Regions from separate parts of the Streptomyces sp. NPDC050549 genome, predicted to be linked through region 3. Evidence: riboswitches for the same ligand, from Rfam matches in the RefSeq annotation. Region 3 holds a riboswitch; each other region holds the start of a gene.
What was found. A riboswitch is a leader RNA that binds a small molecule or an ion and turns the genes downstream of it on or off. The one in region 3 is predicted to bind thiamine pyrophosphate.
Positions count from the first base shown of each region.

Region 1: it holds a riboswitch for thiamine pyrophosphate, as region 3 does, so the genes downstream of both, thiC (phosphomethylpyrimidine synthase ThiC) here and thiO (glycine oxidase ThiO) in region 3, are expected to answer to the same signal.
Region 2: it holds a riboswitch for thiamine pyrophosphate, as region 3 does, so the genes downstream of both, AB0I51_RS10300 (thiamine ABC transporter substrate-binding protein) here and thiO (glycine oxidase ThiO) in region 3, are expected to answer to the same signal.

Region 1 covers NZ_JBFAJD010000010.1:240,220-246,096, forward strand. Annotated here, with positions in the region: gene AB0I51_RS17775 (serine hydrolase domain-containing protein) at 1-311, shown strand, start outside; gene AB0I51_RS17780 (pyridoxamine 5'-phosphate oxidase family protein) at 447-932, shown strand; gene AB0I51_RS17785 (DUF5994 family protein) at 1,027-1,530, opposite strand; gene thiC (phosphomethylpyrimidine synthase ThiC) at 2,048-3,904, opposite strand; TPP riboswitch at 3,897-4,086, opposite strand; gene AB0I51_RS17795 (YibE/F family protein) at 4,158-5,660, shown strand; gene AB0I51_RS17800 (SsgA family sporulation/cell division regulator) at 5,852-5,877, opposite strand, start outside.
Region 2 covers NZ_JBFAJD010000005.1:136,734-142,610, forward strand. Annotated here, with positions in the region: gene AB0I51_RS10290 (ABC transporter ATP-binding protein) at 1-572, opposite strand, end outside; gene AB0I51_RS10295 (iron ABC transporter permease) at 573-2,174, opposite strand; gene AB0I51_RS10300 (thiamine ABC transporter substrate-binding protein) at 2,234-3,310, opposite strand; TPP riboswitch at 3,307-3,413, opposite strand; gene rlmN (23S rRNA (adenine(2503)-C(2))-methyltransferase RlmN) at 3,445-4,551, opposite strand; gene AB0I51_RS10310 (SRPBCC family protein) at 4,605-5,051, opposite strand; gene AB0I51_RS10315 (phosphatidate cytidylyltransferase) at 5,299-5,877, opposite strand, start outside.
Region 3 covers NZ_JBFAJD010000038.1:45,998-51,874, reverse strand. Annotated here, with positions in the region: gene pknB (Stk1 family PASTA domain-containing Ser/Thr kinase) at 1-828, opposite strand, end outside; gene AB0I51_RS38060 (thiazole synthase) at 933-1,727, opposite strand; gene thiS (sulfur carrier protein ThiS) at 1,731-1,931, opposite strand; gene thiO (glycine oxidase ThiO) at 1,928-3,100, opposite strand; TPP riboswitch at 3,098-3,209, opposite strand; gene AB0I51_RS38045 (hypothetical protein) at 3,262-3,612, shown strand; gene AB0I51_RS38040 (FAD-dependent oxidoreductase) at 3,645-4,874, shown strand; gene AB0I51_RS38035 (Rv2175c family DNA-binding protein) at 4,939-5,310, shown strand; gene thiE (thiamine phosphate synthase) at 5,428-5,877, shown strand, end outside.

The DNA.
Region 1 (5,877 bases), on a different contig from region 3:
TCAACACCCGATCCGTGATCCGCATCAGCACCGGCCCCGACGGAACCGAGATCTCACCCATGCGCGCAGCCGAGGCCCGCCTCACACTCGGAGTCACCGCCGCCCGAACCGGCGACATCGAGGAAGCAATCGGCATGGGCACAACCGCACTCGAAGCCGACCGCAAGTCGCTCCCATCCCTGCTCTTAGTCGCCGACGAACTGGACGAGGAACTGCGCTCCCGATACCCACGCGAACCCTCATCACGCGACTTCCACGAGCGGATCATGACCATCAAGCGAGGCGTCGCCCCGCCAGAGCTGCCGTTCTGAGGGCCGAACGGCCCTAGACCACAGGAGCCGCTCAATCGTTCACTGGGAATCGCGGTTCCACTGTCGACAGCCGGGCACTCCCCCATCTCGGCTCCACAACAGGTCCGCCCCGGCAGAGCCGAGAGGACAACCCTCATGAGTGATGAATCCGTCCGCAGAGTCGTCATGGACCGGCAGGCCGCACGAGTCTCCGGTCCCCGTCGATGCGTCGAACTGGAGCCTGCCGAGGCCCTCAAGCTGCTGGGCAGCATCTCGCTGGGACGGATCGTGTTCACCTCACGTGCCCTACCGGCCGTCCGGCCCGTCAACCATCTCCTGGACCAGGGAGACATCATCATCCGCACCGACGCGGGCTCCGCCCTGGCCGTCCACACCAACGAGAATGACGGGCAGGCAGTGGTTGTCGCCTACGAGGCAGACGCCATCGACCCCCGAAGTCACCTTGGCTGGAGCGTCATAGCGACCGGCTACGCGCACCTGATCACGAGCCGCACCGAATTGGACCGCTACCGGCAACTCCTGCACCCATGGGTCGACCAGACCATGGACCATGTCATCCGCGTCCACCCCGAAGAACTCACCGGGATCAGACTCATCAGCCCGCCCTCCCCTGGCACCTGAATCCGCTCAGCCAGACCCCGCCCGACTGCCGCGGCAGGGCCCGCGACGATCCTCCACCGCCCGGGCAAGGTGACACCGCAGGCGACAGCTCTCCTCAAGCAACTCCGTCCGCCGTCTTGCGAGGCGCCTCGTGGGATGCCTTGTCGGGGCGGGCCGTCGCGGTGGCCAGGAGTTCGGTGGCGGTGCGGCTGCCGTCGACCGTGACTGGTGTGCTCATCAGCCAGTCGGCAGCGCTGGGCGTTGTTGTGGGAGGGATAACAAGCAGGGTGCGAAAGCCCTTGAGATACGAGCAGAGCACGATCTCGTTCTGTTCGTGACCGGACACGAACCACCCTGCGGTTACGGTGTGCCCGCCGACGGAGACCCGGTGCGGGATGTCGGGCCACGGCTCGATCCCCACTATGACCCTGGTGATGCTGCCCGTCCCATCCATTGCCTCAACCAGGCCGGGAAGTTCAGTGGCGAGATTACGGGAGTAGGGCCACCATGCGCCGTCGAATCCGCCTGAGACGGCTTCGTAGGGCGCCAGCGAAAGCCGAACAGGCAGAGGTGAGGAGCGCTGGGCGCCGGCCGAGAGGTGATTTGTAGTCGGTTCCATGATGTGAACCTCTCTGACCAGTCGTCGGGCCGACGTCGTGTCGTTCGCCGTCAAGAACCTGCCAAGGCGTTTTCCCAGACCGGACATCGGTGGTGCAATGGTCCACGGCCGCCGCCGCATGCAGCCGAACACGGGCGGCGGCCGCGTGCGAAGACGGCACCGAGGCCCCCTGCCTCGCCGTCTCACACTGACCCGTCCTCACCAGCCCAAGCGGGGCGTAGCGGGAGTACACCCCGGCCTCGAAAAAGGCTGAGAAGGACGAAGGGCTGGAGCTGCGCAGTCGGCGGTGCGGCTCCAGCCTCCTCAGAGTGGTCAGATGGACACTGTGACCCGGGGGCAAGGGGCCGAAAGACGGAGGATGCGGGCCAGACTGTTCACCAACTACAAATGGTGAAAAGCGCCTCAGCCTCACAACTCACCGTATACCCAGCCTGGTGACAGCGACAGTAGGCAATCTCGGACATGCCACCAGTCCACCGCGCCCAAAGATCCAGATCAGGGGGTCAGACACAGGCACTCAGTCCGCCAGGGGCAGATACACCCGGTTCCCGCTGGCCGCGAACTCCTTCGACTTCTGCAACATCCCCTCAGCGACCTCCTCAGCCGTCGCCCCTGCAGCCGCCGTACCGCCGAACTGCGCTGTGATGCTTTGGCTAATCTTCATCGAGCAGAACTTCGGCCCGCACATCGAGCAGAAGTGCGCCGTCTTGGCAGGCTCCGCCGGCAGTGTCTCGTCGTGGAACTCCCGTGCAGTGACCGGGTCGAGGGCCAGGTTGAACTGGTCCTCCCAGCGGAACTCGAAGCGGGCGTCGGACAGCGCGTCGTCCCACTCCTGTGCACCTGGGTGCCCCTTGGCGAGGTCGGCTGCGTGGGCGGCGATCTTGTAGGTGATGACGCCGGTCTTGACGTCGTCACGATTGGGCAGGCCCAAGTGCTCCTTGGGCGTGACATAGCAGAGCATGGCCGTGCCCCACCAGGCGATCATCGCGGCACCGATGCCGGAAGTGATGTGGTCGTACGCAGGCGCGACGTCCGTCGTCAGCGGGCCGAGCGTATAGAACGGAGCTTCATCGCAGATCTCCTGCTGAAGGTCGATGTTCTCCTTGATCTTGTGCATCGGGACATGTCCCGGGCCCTCGATCATGGTCTGTACGTTGAAACGCTTCGCGATCGTGTTGAGTTCCCCGAGAGTCCTCAACTCGGCGAACTGCGCCTCGTCGTTGGCGTCCGCGATCGAGCCGGGTCGCAGACCGTCGCCCAGCGAGTACGTGACGTCGTAGGCGGCGAGGATCTCGCACAACTCCTCGAAGTTCTCGTAGAGGAACGATTCCTTGTGGTGTGCCAGGCACCAGGCCGCCATGATCGAGCCGCCGCGCGAGACGATGCCCGTCTTGCGGTTCGCCGTCAGCGGTACGAACGGCAACCGCACGCCCGCGTGGACGGTCATGTAGTCCACGCCCTGTTCGGCCTGTTCGACGACCGTGTCCTTGTAGATCTCCCAGGTCAGCTCCTCGGCACGGCCGTCGACCTTTTCGAGTGCCTGGTAGAGCGGCACGGTGCCGATGGGGACGGGGGAGTTGCGCAGGACCCATTCGCGGGTGGTGTGGATGTTGCGGCCGGTGGACAGGTCCATGACCGTGTCGGCGCCCCAGCGGGTCGCCCAGGTCATCTTCTCGACCTCCTCCTCGATGGAGGAAGTGACCGCGGAATTGCCGATGTTGGCGTTGACCTTCACCAGGAACCGCTTACCGATGATCATCGGCTCGATCTCGGGATGGTTGACGTTGGCCGGCAGCACCGCACGCCCCGCCGCGATCTCCTCCCGGACCACCTCGGGCGAGACCTTCTCCCGTACGGCCACGAACTCCATCTCGGGCGTGATCTCGCCCCGTCGCGCGTAGGCGAGTTGAGTCACCGCCGTACCATCACGTCCACGGCGCGGCTGCCGCGGGCGTCCCGGGAACACCGCATCGAGATTGCGGAGTCCACCGCGCGGTGACGTGTGCTTGATTCCGTCGTCCTCGGGGCGGACAGGGCGGCCCGCGTACTCCTCGGTGTCGCCCCGGGCGATGATCCAATTCTCCCGCAGCGGCGCCAGCCCCCTGCGGACGTCGGTGTCGACGAGCGGATCGGTGTACGGGCCGGAGGTGTCGTACAGCGTCACGGACTGCCCGTTGGTGAGGTGCACCTGCCGGACCGGCACCCGCAGATCGGGGCGCGAGCCCTCGACATACCCCTTGTGCCAGCCGATGGACTTCCCAGCCTCCGCAGGCTCCTCGGCCTCCGTCGGCTGCTCGGCCCGTGCGAACTCCCCGCCCGGAATGGGCTGTTCGTCCTGGCTGAAGGCAGGCGTGCGTACGTCCTTGTTGGTCATGAGACCTACTCCCTACGCCGGCATTACCCGGTAACAGGTTCGGCGGTCGACGCAGCGGCTTCCGTCAGCCGATGTTTCATGTGAAACATCACTCACTTCAGGTGACGTTTCCCGTGAAACATCGCAGAGACGGAGGTCAGCGCCCTCTCAGCCCGGTGCTCCGAGCTCCCGCGTGTGCAAAGGTGCCTCCACGCTAGCGTCATATGTGGCGCGCTGAACAGTGGGCCTCCGGCGTTCTTGCGATGATCGGGCGGTGACCACGACGCAGCAGCCCTCATACCCGCCGACCGGGCCGTCGCATGGCCATGACCACGGCCACGGTCCCGAAGGCGACCATGGTTCCGGGTCCCGGGACGACCACAGCTCCGGTGGCGACGGCGGGCACGGTTCCGGCGCGGGTGGTGGGCATGGCCACTCGCACAGTCATGGTCCGGCCGCCCCCGTCTCCCGTCACCTTCGGAAGGTCATCGCGGCGATCCTGATCCCGTTCACAGTGGCGGTCGTGGTCGGCATGGTGGTGTTGTGGCCCGGCGGCGCTCCGTCGCACAAGCGCACCGGCGTCGGCTTCGACCGGCAGACACAGCAGGCGACGGTCACCAAAGTGGTCAGCGTCAGCTGCGCCTCGGTGAACGCCTCGGGCGGGGGCTCGACCGGGGACACCTCCACGGCCGAGGGTTCCTCGGCACAGCAGGAGGCGGGCGGCACCTGCAAGAAGGCCACGGTCACGGTCAGCACCGGCAAGGACAAGGGCCGCACGTTCACGGAGATCGTCCAGCCCGACCAGTCACGGCAACTGCATGAGGGCGAGAAGGTCGTGGTCGCCTACGAGCCCTCCGCGCCCAGGGATCTGCAGTACTCGGTCACCGATGTGAACCGTAAGTTCCCGATGGCGCTGCTCGCCGGCATCTTCGCACTGGCCGTCGTGGTGGTGGGCCGACTGCGCGGTGTCATGGCACTGATCGCGCTGGCCATCAGCTTCATGATCCTCAACTTCTTCATCCTGCCCGCGATCCTGCACGGCTCGAACCCGCTGATCGTGGCGGTGGTCGGATCGAGTGCCATCATGCTGATCGCGCTCTACATGTGCCACGGGCTGTCGGCCCGTACGTCCGTGGCGGTGCTCGGCACGCTGATGTCGCTGGTGCTGATCGGCATCCTTGGTTCGGTGTTCATCGGCTGGGCCGCGCTCACCGGCAACACGGACGACAACACGGGCCTGATCCACGGGCTGTATCCGTCGATCGACATGAGCGGTCTGCTGCTCGCCGGCGTCATCATCGGTTCGCTGGGGGTGCTCGACGATGTGACGGTCACGCAGACCTCGGCGGTCTGGGAGCTGCACGAGGCCAACCCGTCGATGGGCTGGCGCGGGCTGTACCGCGCCGGTATCCGGATCGGCCGCGACCACATCGCGTCCGTGGTCAACACGCTCGTCCTCGCCTACGCGGGCGCGGCCCTGCCGTTGCTGCTGCTCTTCTCCATCGCGCAGAGCAGCGTGGGGTCGGTCGCCAACAGCGAGTTGGTCGCCGAGGAGATCGTACGCACGCTGGTGGGCTCGATCGGCCTGGTCGCCTCGGTACCGGTCACCACGGCGCTCGCGGCCCTGGTGGTCTCGGCCGACCGACCGGGACGCGAAACGGCTCCGGCGGGGGTTGCGGCAGTGGCCACGGCGGCGGTCGGTGCCGGGCCCACGGCAGCACCCGGTGTCAAGCCGGCGCCGGCACGCGGCGGGAAGGGCCGGCGCCGCAAGCACTGAGGACGGCGGGAATCGCCGCGCGGAGCCACGCAGAAGCGTTCCTGCGACTCCAGGGCTCCTCCCGGGCTTCCCCGGACCGCTCCCAGACCTCTCGGCCCCGCAGGCCTTTCAGAACTCCACAGATGCGTCCAGGGGCTTCAGACCCCTTGGTGAAGCGTTACGCCAACTCCCCCCGCCGCCACGGCAACGCTTCAGCCGGCGCTCTGCTCCTCCGCCA
Region 2 (5,877 bases), on a different contig from region 3:
TGCGTGACCGCGAGCACGGTCGTGCCCAACGCCCCGAACAGTTCGCGGAGTTCGACGACCAGCCGCTCCCGCAGTGACCGGTCGAGCTGGCCGAGCGGTTCGTCGAGCATGAGGAGCCGGGGGCGGGGCGCGAGGGCTCGGGCCAGCGCCACCCGCTGCTGCTCACCGCCGGACAGCCCCGCGACGGCACGGCGGGCGGCACCCGGCAGTCCGACGAGATCGAGCAACTCGCCGACCCGGGCGTCCTGTTGTCCCTTCGACGCCCCGTGCATCCGCAGCCCGAAGGCCACGTTGCCGGCCACGTCCCGCTGGGGGAACAGCTGATGGTCCTGGAACATCAGGCCCACCCCCCGCTTGTGCGCGGGCACCCCGGCCTGGTCGCGTCCGTCGAGCAACACCCGCCCGGAGTGCAGGGGTTGCAGCCCGGCCACCGCGCGCAGCAGCGTCGACTTGCCGCTGCCGCTGGGCCCGAGGACACACACGATCTCGTGCTCGGCGACCCCGAGATCTACGGCGTCCAGCACCGGCCGTCCACCGAACCGTACGGTCCCGCTCTCAAGACCGAGCAGCATCTAGAACTCCCCCGTCCGGTCGGTGCGCAGCCGCTCAAGGACCAGCAGGGCCACCGCGCACACCGCCATCAGAATCGTCGAAAGGGCCATCGCCTGGCCGTAGTTGAGGTCACCGGGCCGGGACAGCAGCCGGGCCACCGCGACCGGCAGCGTCGGGTTGTCGGGCCGCGCGATGAACACGGTCGCCCCGAACTCCCCCAGCGACACCGCGAACGCGAATCCGGCGGCGATCAGCAACGCCCGCCGCACCAGCGGCAGATCGACCTCACGCCACACCCGCCAGGGCGAGGCCCCGAGCACGGCCGCCGCTTCCCTCAGCCGCCCGTCCACCGCCCGCAGCACGGGCAGCATCGTCCGTACGACGAAGGGGACGCCCACCAGCGCCTGCGCGAGCGGCACCAGGATCCATGAACTCCGCAGATCCAGCGGGGGTTTGTCGAGCGAGATCAGAAACCCGAAGCCGACGGTCACCGCCGACACCCCGAGCGGCAGCATCAGCAGCGCGTCGAACCCCCGCACCAGCTTCCCCGCGTCGCGCCGGGTCAGCGCCGCGGCGGCGAACCCCCCGATCACCACGGCGATCGCGGTGGCGGCGACGGCGTACTCCAGCGAGTTGCCGATCGCGGCGATCGGCGGGACCAGGAAGGTGCCGCCGTCGTCGTGGGTCAGCGCCCGGTAGTAGCCGAAGTCCGGTGAGTCGAGCGACCGTTGCACCAGCACGGCGAGCGGCAGCACCAGCAGCAGGAGGACGGAGACCAGCACTCCGGCGAGCAGGGACCACTGGCCGGCCCCGCGCGGGCGCCGTGCGGTCACCGCCGGGTCCACGAGCCGCAGGGCCGTCTCCCGGCGCCGTACCGTCCAGGCGTGGACGGCGAGGATCGCGCCCACCGCGACGAACTGGACGATCGTCAGCACGGCCGCCGTCGACAGGTCGAAGACCTCGGAGGTCTGGCGGTAGATCTCCACTTCGAGGGTCGAGAAGGTCGGGCCGCCGAGGATCTGCACCACGCCGAAGGAGGTGAAGGTGAAGAGGAAGACCATCAGCGCGGCGGCGGCCACGGCGGGCGCGAGCGCGGGCAGCGTCACCTTGCGCCAGGCCCGCAGCCGGGAGGCGCCGAGCATCCGCGCGGCCTCCTCCTGCCGCGGGTCGAGCTGTGCCCACAGGCCGCCCACCGTCCGTACGACCACCGCGTAGTTGAAGAAGACGTGCGCGAGCAGGATGGCCCACACGGTGGTGTCCAGCCGTACGCCCCACAGGTCGTCGAGGAGTCCGCCCCGGCCGACGAGCGCGAGGAAGGCCGTACCGACGACGACCGTGGGCAGCACGAAGGGGACGGTCACGACGGCCCGCAGCACCTGCCGGCCCGGGAAGTCGAAGCGCGCGAAGACATACGCGCCGGGGAGCGCGATCAGCAGCGTGAGCGCGGTCGAGGCGAGCGCCTGCCAGGTGGTGAACCACAGGACGTGCCGGATGTCGGACTGCGCCAGCACGTCCCCGATCCGGCCCCACTGCCAGGCGCCGTCCACCTTGAGACCGCGCCCGACGATCGCGGCGACGGGGTAGGCGAAGAACACCGCGAAGAACGCGACGGGCACGGCCATGAGTCCGAGCCGCGTCGCGTCGCCCCTGTTCCTGAGGGGCTTGCGCGGTGCCGCTTCCGCTACTTCAGTACGAGCGAGGTCCACGACTTGACCCACTGGTCGCGGTCGGCGGCGATCTTCGCGGGGGCCATGGTCTCGGGGTCCTTGGCCTGCGGACCGTACTTCGTGAACTCGGCCGGCACGGTCGCACCCTCGATCACCGGGTAGACGAACATGTTGAGCGGCATGTCCTCCTGGAACTTCTTGGTGAGGAGGAAGTCGATGAAGGCCTTGCCGCCCTTGGTGTTCCTGGCATTGCTGAGCAGTCCCGCGTACTCGGTCTGGCGGAAGCAGGTGCCGTACGACACCCCGGTGGGCGCGGTGGTCGGCTTCGGATCGCCGTAGATGACCTCGGCGGGCGGCGAGGAAGCGTACGAGACGACGAGAGGCCGGTCGCCACCCGCCTTCCTCCCGCCGGCCGAACCGGAGAACTCCTGGTCGTAGGCCTGCTCCCAGCCGTCGACGACCTTCACGCCGTTCGCCTTGAGCTTCTTCCAGTAGGCCTGCCACCCGTCGTCGCCGAACTGGGCCGCGCTGCCGAGCAGGAAGCCGAGGCCGGGTGAGGAGGTGGCCGCGTTCTCGGTGACGAGGAGGTTCTTGTACTCGGGCTTCACGAGGTCGGCGAAGGAGGTCGGCGGGGTCAGCTTGTGCTTGCCGAAGTAGGCCTTGTCGTAGTTGACGCAGATGTCGCCGGTGTCGATGGGTGTGACGCGGTGCTTGGTCTCGTCGACGCGGTACGCGGGCTTGACGGTGGCGGAGCCCTTCGCGTCGTAGGACTGGAAGAGGCCGTTGTCGAGTGCCCGGGAGAGCAGGGTGTTGTCGACGCCGAAGAAGACGTCGCCCTGGGGGTTGTCCTTGGTCAGGATCGCCTTGTTGACGGCCTGGCCCGCATCGCCGTCCTTGAGAACCTTGACGGTGTAGCCGGACTGCTTCTCGAAGTCCTTGAGGACGCTCTTCGAGACGGCCCACGAGTCGTGGCTGACGAGGGTGACGGTCTTGGAGCCGGAGCCACTGCCCTGGTCCGACCCCGACCCGCACGCGGAGAGCGTGACCAGGCCGAGGCCGACGAGGACAGCACAGTACTTCTTGGTGTTCACGGTGATGACCGAACTTCCTACCCAGAATGACCTGGGCGAGGTTCAGAGGGTCTGCGGCCCGATTGCCGCACTCTCAGCGCTGCGCGCTCCCCTGTCGGATATGAAGGTGTACGTACAGGTGGTACGGGTGAAGATTACCTCTCGGTGGCCGCGAGCTGGCCGCACGCTCCGTCGATCTCCTGGCCACGGGTGTCCCGGACGGTGACCGGCACCCCATGGGCCGCGATGGCCTCGACGAACGCCTTCTCGTCCTCGGGGCGGGAGGCCGTCCACTTGGAGCCCGGCGTCGGGTTCAGCGGGATCAGATTGACGTGCACGGGCTTGCCCTTGAGGAGCCGGCCGAGGCGGTCGCCGCGCCACGCCTGGTCGTTGATGTCCCGGATCAGCGCGTACTCGATGGACAGCCGGCGCCCCGACTTCGCCGCGTACTCCCAGCCCGCGTCGAGCACCTCACGCACCTTCCAGCGCGTGTTCACGGGGACCAGGGTGTCGCGCAGGTCGTCGTCGGGCGCGTGCAGCGAGATCGCGAGCCGGCACTTGAAGCCCTCGTCGGAGAAGCGGTGGATCGCCGGGACCAGTCCGACCGTCGAGACGGTGATCCCTCGCTGCGAGAGACCGAGACCGTCCGGCTCGGGGTCGGTGAGGGCGCGGATGGACTGGACGACCCTCTTGTAGTTGGCGAGGGGCTCGCCCATGCCCATGAAGACGATGTTCGAGAGCCGCGCGGGCCCGCCGGGAATCTCGCCGTCCCGCAGCGCGCGCATGCCGTCCACGATCTGGTGCACGATCTCACCGGTGGACAGATTGCGGTCCAGACCGGCCTGACCGGTCGCGCAGAACGGGCAGTTCATCCCGCAGCCCGCCTGCGAACTGATGCACATGGTGACCCGGTCCGGGTACCGCATCAGCACGGACTCGACGAGCGTCCCGTCGAACAGCCGCCACAGCGTCTTGCGGGTGGTGTCCTGGTCGGTCGACAGGTGCCGTACGACCGTCATCAGCTCGGGGAGCAGCGCCTCCTGCAGCTTTGCGCGCGAACCGGCGGGGATGTCGGTCCACTCCGCCGGGTCGTGCGCGAGGCGCGCGAAGTAGTGCTGCGAGAGCTGCTTGGCGCGAAAGGGCTTCTCCCCGACCGCGGCGACGGCTTCCTTGCGCTCGGCGGGCGTGAGATCGGCAAGGTGCCGCGGCGGCTTCTGGGCTCCGCGGGGGGCGACGAATGTGAGTTCTCCGGGCTTAGGCATGGCTGTACCAGTGTCGCAGATCGTTTACCGTGATCCGTTTACGGTGATCAGCTTCAGCCGATGTGCTCCAGGTGCTCCCTCAGGAGCTTCTCGTTGTGGGGCATCTCGCGTCGGACCTGGGGGCGGACGACGAGGGGCAGCAGGACCTTGCCCATGCCGTGTCCCTCGAAGTCGAGGCCCATCGTCACCCGGGTACGGCGTCCGTCGTCGACGGGTGAGATCTCGCCGCGGAAGTTGCCCCTGATGGGGCCGTCGATCCCGCGCACGGTCCAGGCACGCGGCGGCAGGAACTCGGTGCACTCCATGGTCATCGCCATGTCACGGCGACCCACGTGCCGGGTGACGCGGACCCGGGAGCCGAGGCCGAAGGGCCGGTCGTCGAGCTGTTCCGCGGACACCGCGCTCTCCTGCCACTCGGGGAGGTGGGACGGGTCGATGACGTACGCCCAGGCGTCCTCGGGACGGCAGTCCACGTCGAACTCTTCATGGAAGGCGGACATGATGCCCTCCTTCTTTGAGGGCGGTCCCTTTTTCAGGGCTTGTACCGAAATCGTACGACCGGGCGTCCCCGTGCCACAGAGGAGTCCTCCACGGAACGGGGGCGCCCGTAATGTCGTACGCCGATCGTCAGGCGGACCCGACGAACAACACCGTCAGCAGCCACACCACCGGAGCCGTCGGCAGCAAGGAGTCCGACCGGTCCATGCCGTATCTATTTGCCGCTACCGCGGCGCGGCACCGCGGCCCTCACCCTGCCCCAACGAACAGCACGAACATCAACCACACGACCGGCGCAGTCGGCAGCAAGGAGTCCAACCGGTCCATGATGCCGCCGTGGCCCGGCAGCAGCGTGCCCATGTCCTTGATGCCGAGGTCCCGCTTGATCATGGACTCGCCGAGGTCGCCCAGCGTGGCGCTGGCCGCGACCGCGAGGCCCAGGACGAGCCCCTGCCACCAGCTGCCGTCGTCGATCAGGAACTGCATGCACAGCGCGCCCGCCACCATCGCGAAGGAGACCGCCCCGAACAGGCCCTCGCGGGTCTTTCCGGGGCTGATGCGCGGCGCGAGCTTGTGCTTGCCGAAGCGCCAGCCGATGGCGTACGCCCCGGTGTCGCTGACGACCGTCAGCAGCAGGAACGTCAGGACCCGCCAGGCGCCGTCGTCCGCGGTGAGCATCAGGGCGACGAACGTGGCCAGGAACGGCACGTAGAACGCCGCGAAGACACCCGCCGTGACGTCCCTGAGGTAGCCCTCCGGCGGTTCCGTCATCCGCCATACGAGGACGGCGAGCGCCGTGAGCGCCATGGCGACCCAGGCGCCCTCGGG
Region 3 (5,877 bases):
CGCCTCGCGGACCAGACCGAACAGCGAGACCGCGTCGTACGGCCGGATGTCGGGGGTGCGCGCGGTGGCCGTGGCGACCAGCTCGTCCAGCTCGTACGCCAGCCCGGGGACGACGGCCGAGGGCGGCGGGACGTCCTCGTGCAGGTGCTTGTAGAGCACGATCGCGGGGGAGTCCCCGTCGTGCGGCTTCTGGCCGGTGAGCATCTCGTACAGGACGACACCGCACGCGTACACGTCGACCCGTGGGGACGCCGTGCCGCCCTCGATCTGCTCCGGCGCGAGATACGAGACCGTGCCGAGCACGTTCTCCGTGGTGCTGGTGACCGTGTCCACGGACCGGACCAGCCCGAAGTCGGCGACCTTGACCCGGCCGTCGTCCCCTATGAGCACGTTCTCCGGCTTCATGTCCCGGTGCACGAACCCGGCCCGGTGCGCGGCACCCAGCGCGGCCAGCACCGGCTCCAGGATGTCCAGCGCGGCCCGCGGCTGCAGCGCCCCGCGCTCGCGCAGCACGTCCCGCAGGGTGCAGCCGGCGACGTACTCCATCGCCAGATAGACGTACGCCCCCTGGGCGCCCTGGTCGAAGACCTGCACCACGTTCGGATGCGCCAGCCGCGCCACCGACTTGGCCTCGCGGATGAAACGGTCCACGAAGGAGGCGTCGGCCGCCAGCGTCGGGTGCATCACCTTGAGCGCGAGAACCCGGTCCAGGCGGGTGTCCACGGCCCGGTAGACCGTGGCCATCCCGCCGACGGCGATCCGCGCGTCGACGCGATAGCGGCCGTCGAGCAGCTGCCCGACGAGAGGGTCATGAAGGGTCGTATCCACGCAGGTGAGTGTACGAGCCGAGGCTGACAGCACCGCCTTTTCGGCCAGTTTCGGGGCGGTACTGCAGCCGAGCTGTGACGGATCGCACGCTGGGGAGCGGGAGTTCAGAACGCCGGCCGTTCGGGGTCCAGACGGGCCAGGCCGGTCGTCGGAGACGACGCCTCGGCGAAGTGCCTACGGGGGATACGCCCCGCCCGGAACGCCAGCCGCCCCGCCTCCACCGCGCTGCGCATCGCGGACGCCATCAGCACCGGCTCCTGCGCCCGCGTCACCGCCGAGGCGAGCATCACACCCGCGCACCCCAGCTCCATCGCGAACGCCGCGTCGGACGCCGTGCCCGCCCCCGCGTCCAGAATCACCGGCACGCGGGCGTGCTCGGTGATCAGCTGGAAGTTGTGCGGGTTGCGGATCCCGAGCCCGGAGCCGATCGGCGACCCCAGCGGCATGATCGCCGCGCACCCGACGTCCTCCAGCTTCCGCGCGAGGACGGGGTCGTCGTTCGTGTACGGCAGCACCGTGAAGCCGTCGTCGACCAGGGTCTCGGCGGCGTCGAGCAGCTCGATCGGGTCGGGCAGCAGGGTGCGCTCGTCCGCGATCACCTCAAGTTTGACCAGTGACGTCCCGAGCGCCTCCCGCGCCAGCCGCGCCGTCAGCACCGCCTCGCCGGCCGTGAAGCAGCCTGCGGTGTTGGGCAGCACCCGGATGCCGAGCCGTTCCAGGACGGACAGCACCGAACCGTGCACGGAAGCGTCGACGCGGCGCATCGCGACCGTCGTGAGCTCCGTCCCGGAGGCCACCAGCGCGCGCTCCAGGACGTCGAGGCTGGGCGCGCCCCCGGTGCCCATGATCAACCGGGACGTGAAGGACGTACCACCGAGGACGAAGGGGTCGTCGGCCATGGGTCAGCCTCCTTGGACGGCGGTGAGGACCTCGACGCGGTCCCCCTCGGAGAGGGAGGTCGAGGGCCACTGCGCGCGCGGGACGACGGTTTCGTTGAGGGCGGCGGCCACCCCGGAGGGCGACGGGGCCAGGGTGCGCACGAGGGCGTCGAGAGCGGTGCCGGGAGCGATCTCCCGGGGCTCTCCGTTGACGGAGACGTTCATGCGGGCTGCTCCACGAGTGCCGTGCGTTCTCTGCGGGCGAACCGCTTCGGGGTGAACGGGCTTGCCTCGTCCGGGAGTTCACCGGTGGCCAGCGCGTGCGCGAGGGCGTCACCGGTGACCGGCGTGAGCAGTACGCCGTTGCGGTAGTGCCCGGTGGCCAGCAGCAGCCCCGGGAGTGTGGTCGGGCCGAGCAGGGGCGCGTTGTCGGGGGAGCCGGGGCGCAGGCCTGCCCGGGTCTCGGTGAGCGGCAGTTCGGTGATCCCGGGGACCAACTCGTGGGCGTCGCGCAGCAGTTCGTAGACGCCGCCCGCGGTCACCGTGGTGTCCCAGCCCAGTTCCTCGCTGGTCGCGCCGACGACCAGCTCGCCGTTCTCGCGCGGCACCAGGTAGACGTGGCTGCCGCGCACCACGGCCCGCACGGTCCGGCTCAGGAACGGCGCGTACCGCTCCGGCACGGTCAGCCGCAGCACCTGCCCCTTCACGGGCCGTACGGGCGGCAGGACGTCGTCGGGGACCCCGGCCAGCCGCCCGCTGAGGCTGCCGCCGGCGAGCACCACCTGGTCCGCGCCCAGCGCTTCCCCCTCACGCGTGACGACCCCTGTGGCGCGGTCCCGCCCGACCGTGAGCCGCTCGGCCCACGTCCGGTGGAAGGCGACCCCGGCGCGCTCACAGGCGGCCACCAGCGCCCGCGCCAGCCGCCGCGGGTCGACCTGGTGGTCCCCGTCGACCCGGAGCCCCCCGCGCACACCCGGCGCGAGCATCGGCTCCAGGCGCCGGCACTCGCGCCCGGAGAGCCACTCGGAGTCCAGGCCCGACTGCTGCTGCAGGGCGTGCAGTTCACGCAGATGGGCGCGGTCGTCGGCGTCCAGGGCGACGGCGAGGGTGCCGCAGCGCCGGTAGCCGAGGTCGAGGCCGGTGAGGTCGGTCAGCTCGGCGGCGAAGTCCGGGTAGCGGTGCGCCGAGGCCAGGTTGAGGGCGAGCAGGGTCTGCTCGCCGTAGTGCAGTTCCGTTACGGCGGCCAGCATCCCGGCGGCCACCTGGGCGGCCCCGCCGCCCGGCTCGGGGTCCACGACGGCGGTGGCCAACCCGCGTTGCGCGGCCCGCCAGGCCGTGACCAGGCCGATGATCCCGCCCCCGACGACGAGGACGTCTGACGTACGTGTAGGCATGGGCGTCCAGCCCCTCCCTTCGCCGGCATGACCCGGATCAGGTTCGTACGGTCGGAGGCCGCCAGCCTCCCTCTCAGCCCAGTGCGTCCGGACTCCCGCGAGTGCTTGTACGTTGGCCACCCTAGCCCGTACCCCATGTCCCAGTAAGGGAGCCTCCGTCCATGGCCCGCTCGCTCGACGGTCTCGTCCTCGCCCCCGTCGCGGACCAGGCACCGGGTCAGGTCGGCACCCGCACCCGGTTCGCGTACCACGAGAAGGACGGCGAGATCTGGGCCGAGTACGCGGGCGGCGACGTCGTACGCGGGCATCTCGTCGGCACGCGCGCGGGGGACCGTCTCGACTTCCGGTACGTGCAGCTGAAGACGGACGGGACGACGTCCTCAGGGCACTGCGTGTCCGAAGTCGTCGAGCTGTCCGACGGCCGCATCCGCCTCGACGAGACGTGGGAGTGGGAGTCGCAGTTGGGCAGCGGGACGAGTGTTGTGGAACAGGTCACTGAACGCGCCCCCTGACTGACGTTTTGTCAGGTGTCTATGGTGATCGGATGAGCGAGCAGACGCGGGGACAGGACGCGGGAGCGGGACGGCGCGTGGTCGTCGTCGGGGCGGGCATGGCCGGGGTGCAGACCGCGGTCGCCCTGCGCGAACAGGGCTTCACCGGCAGCATCACCCTTCTCGGCGCCGAACCCCATCAGCCCTACGACCGGCCGCCGCTGTCCAAGGCCGTCCTGCTCGGCAAGGCCGAGGGCTCCGCCTTCGACGTCGACTTCGAGGCACTCGGCATCGAACTCCGGCTCGGGCGAGAGGTGTCGGGCCTGCGCCCCGGAGACCACGAACTGGACACCGCCGAGGGCCCGGTGCCCTACGACGTCCTCGTCCTCGCCACCGGTGCCGAACCGATCCGGCTCCCGGGCGCCGACGGCATTCCCGGGGTGCATCTGCTGCGCACCCTGGACGACGCCGAGCGGCTGCGGCCGGTGCTCACCCGGCAGCACGACGTCGTGGTCGTGGGCGCCGGCTGGATCGGCGCGGAGTTCGCCACCGCCGCGCGCGAGGCGGGCTGCGCGGTGACCGTCGTGGAAGCCGCCGACCGGCCGCTCGCCGGCGCGCTGCCCGCCGAGGTGGCCGCGCCGATGGCCGCCTGGTACGCGGACGCCGGTGCCGTGCTGCGCACGCACACGCGCGTGGAGCGCGTCGAACCCGGCGCCGTGGTCCTCGACGACGGCACCCGGCTGCCCGCGGGCGCCGTCGTGGTCGGCATCGGCGCCCGCCCCGCCACCGGCTGGCTCGCGGACTCCGGCGTCGAGCTGGGCGTCCACCGCGAGGTCGTGGCCGACGACCGGCTGCGCACCTCGGTGCCGGACGCCTACGCGGTCGGCGACTGCGCCTCCTTCCCTTCGGGAAGGTACGGCGAGCGACTTCTCGTCCACCACTGGGACAACGCCCTCCAGGGCCCGCGCACGGTCGCCGCGAACATCGTCGGCCAGACCCCGGCGGTCTACGACCCGGTGCCCTACTTCTGGTCCGAGCAGTTCGGCCGCTTCGTCCAGTACGTCGGCCATCACGCGTCCGCCGACACGATCCTGTGGCGCGGCGACCCGGCCACCCCGGCCTGGACCGTCTGCTGGCTGCGCGAGGACCGCCTGGTGGCCCTTCTCGCGGTCGGCCGCCCCCGTGACCTGGCCCAGGGCCGCCGTCTGATCGAGTCGGGCACCCCGATGAATCCCGGGCCGCTGGCGGACCCTTCTCTGCCGATGAAAGCCGCTATCGCCTAGTTCGTGACCCCGGGTCGGACCGGCCCGACTTCCGACTGTCGGTCCGGGATGGCACGCTGTTTGCGTGACCGAGATTGACGCAAAGATTGATGCTCTCGTCCCCGCCTGGCTCACGCTGCCCGACATCGCAGAGATGCTCGATGTCGAGGTGACACGCGTGCGGCAGCTGGTCAAGGACGGCCAAGTCATCGCCGTACGCCGTGGTGAGAACCGCGCGCTGCACGTCCCCGCCGCCTTCATCGACGGGGCCGAGCAGAAGGTCGTCAAGGGCCTCGCGGGGACCCTGACGCTCCTGCGGGACGACGGCTTCTCCGACGAAGAGATGCTGGAGTGGCTCTTCACCCCCGACCCCAGCCTGCCCGGCACCCCCGCGCAGGCCCTGAGCGAGAATCGCGGCACGGAGGTGAAGCGCCGCGCCCAGGCGCTCGCCGTCTGACCCGGACGACCGGCCGACCCGGACGACCGACCGGTGTACGGGCCGCGGCGCGCCCGCCCGCGGCCCGTACACCGCACCACCGCGCAACGACGACGAACGACAACGGGGGACACACGCATGCCCGACACCGCAGCCGCCGTACGCGCGGAACTCGCCGACGCCCGGGTCTACCTCTGCACGGACGCCCGCAGCCGCCAGGGCGACCTCGCGGAGTTCCTGGACGCGGTCCTGGCCGGCGGGGTCGACATCGTGCAGCTGCGAGACAAGGGCATGGAGGCCGCCGAGGAGCTGGAGCACCTCCAGGTGTTCGCCGACGCCTGCGCCCGGCACGGGCGACTGCTCGCGGTCAACGACCGCGCGGACGTCGCCCACGCCGCCGGTGCCGAGGTACTGCACCTGGGCCAGGGCGACCTCCCGGTCCCCGCGGCCCGCGCGATTCTCGGCGACGACGTCCTGATCGGCCGCTCCACGCACGCGGAGGCGGAGGCCGCCGCGGCCGCCGTCCAGGAGGGCGTGGACTACTTCTGCGCGGGCCCCTGCTGGCCGACCCCCACCAAGCCCGGCCGC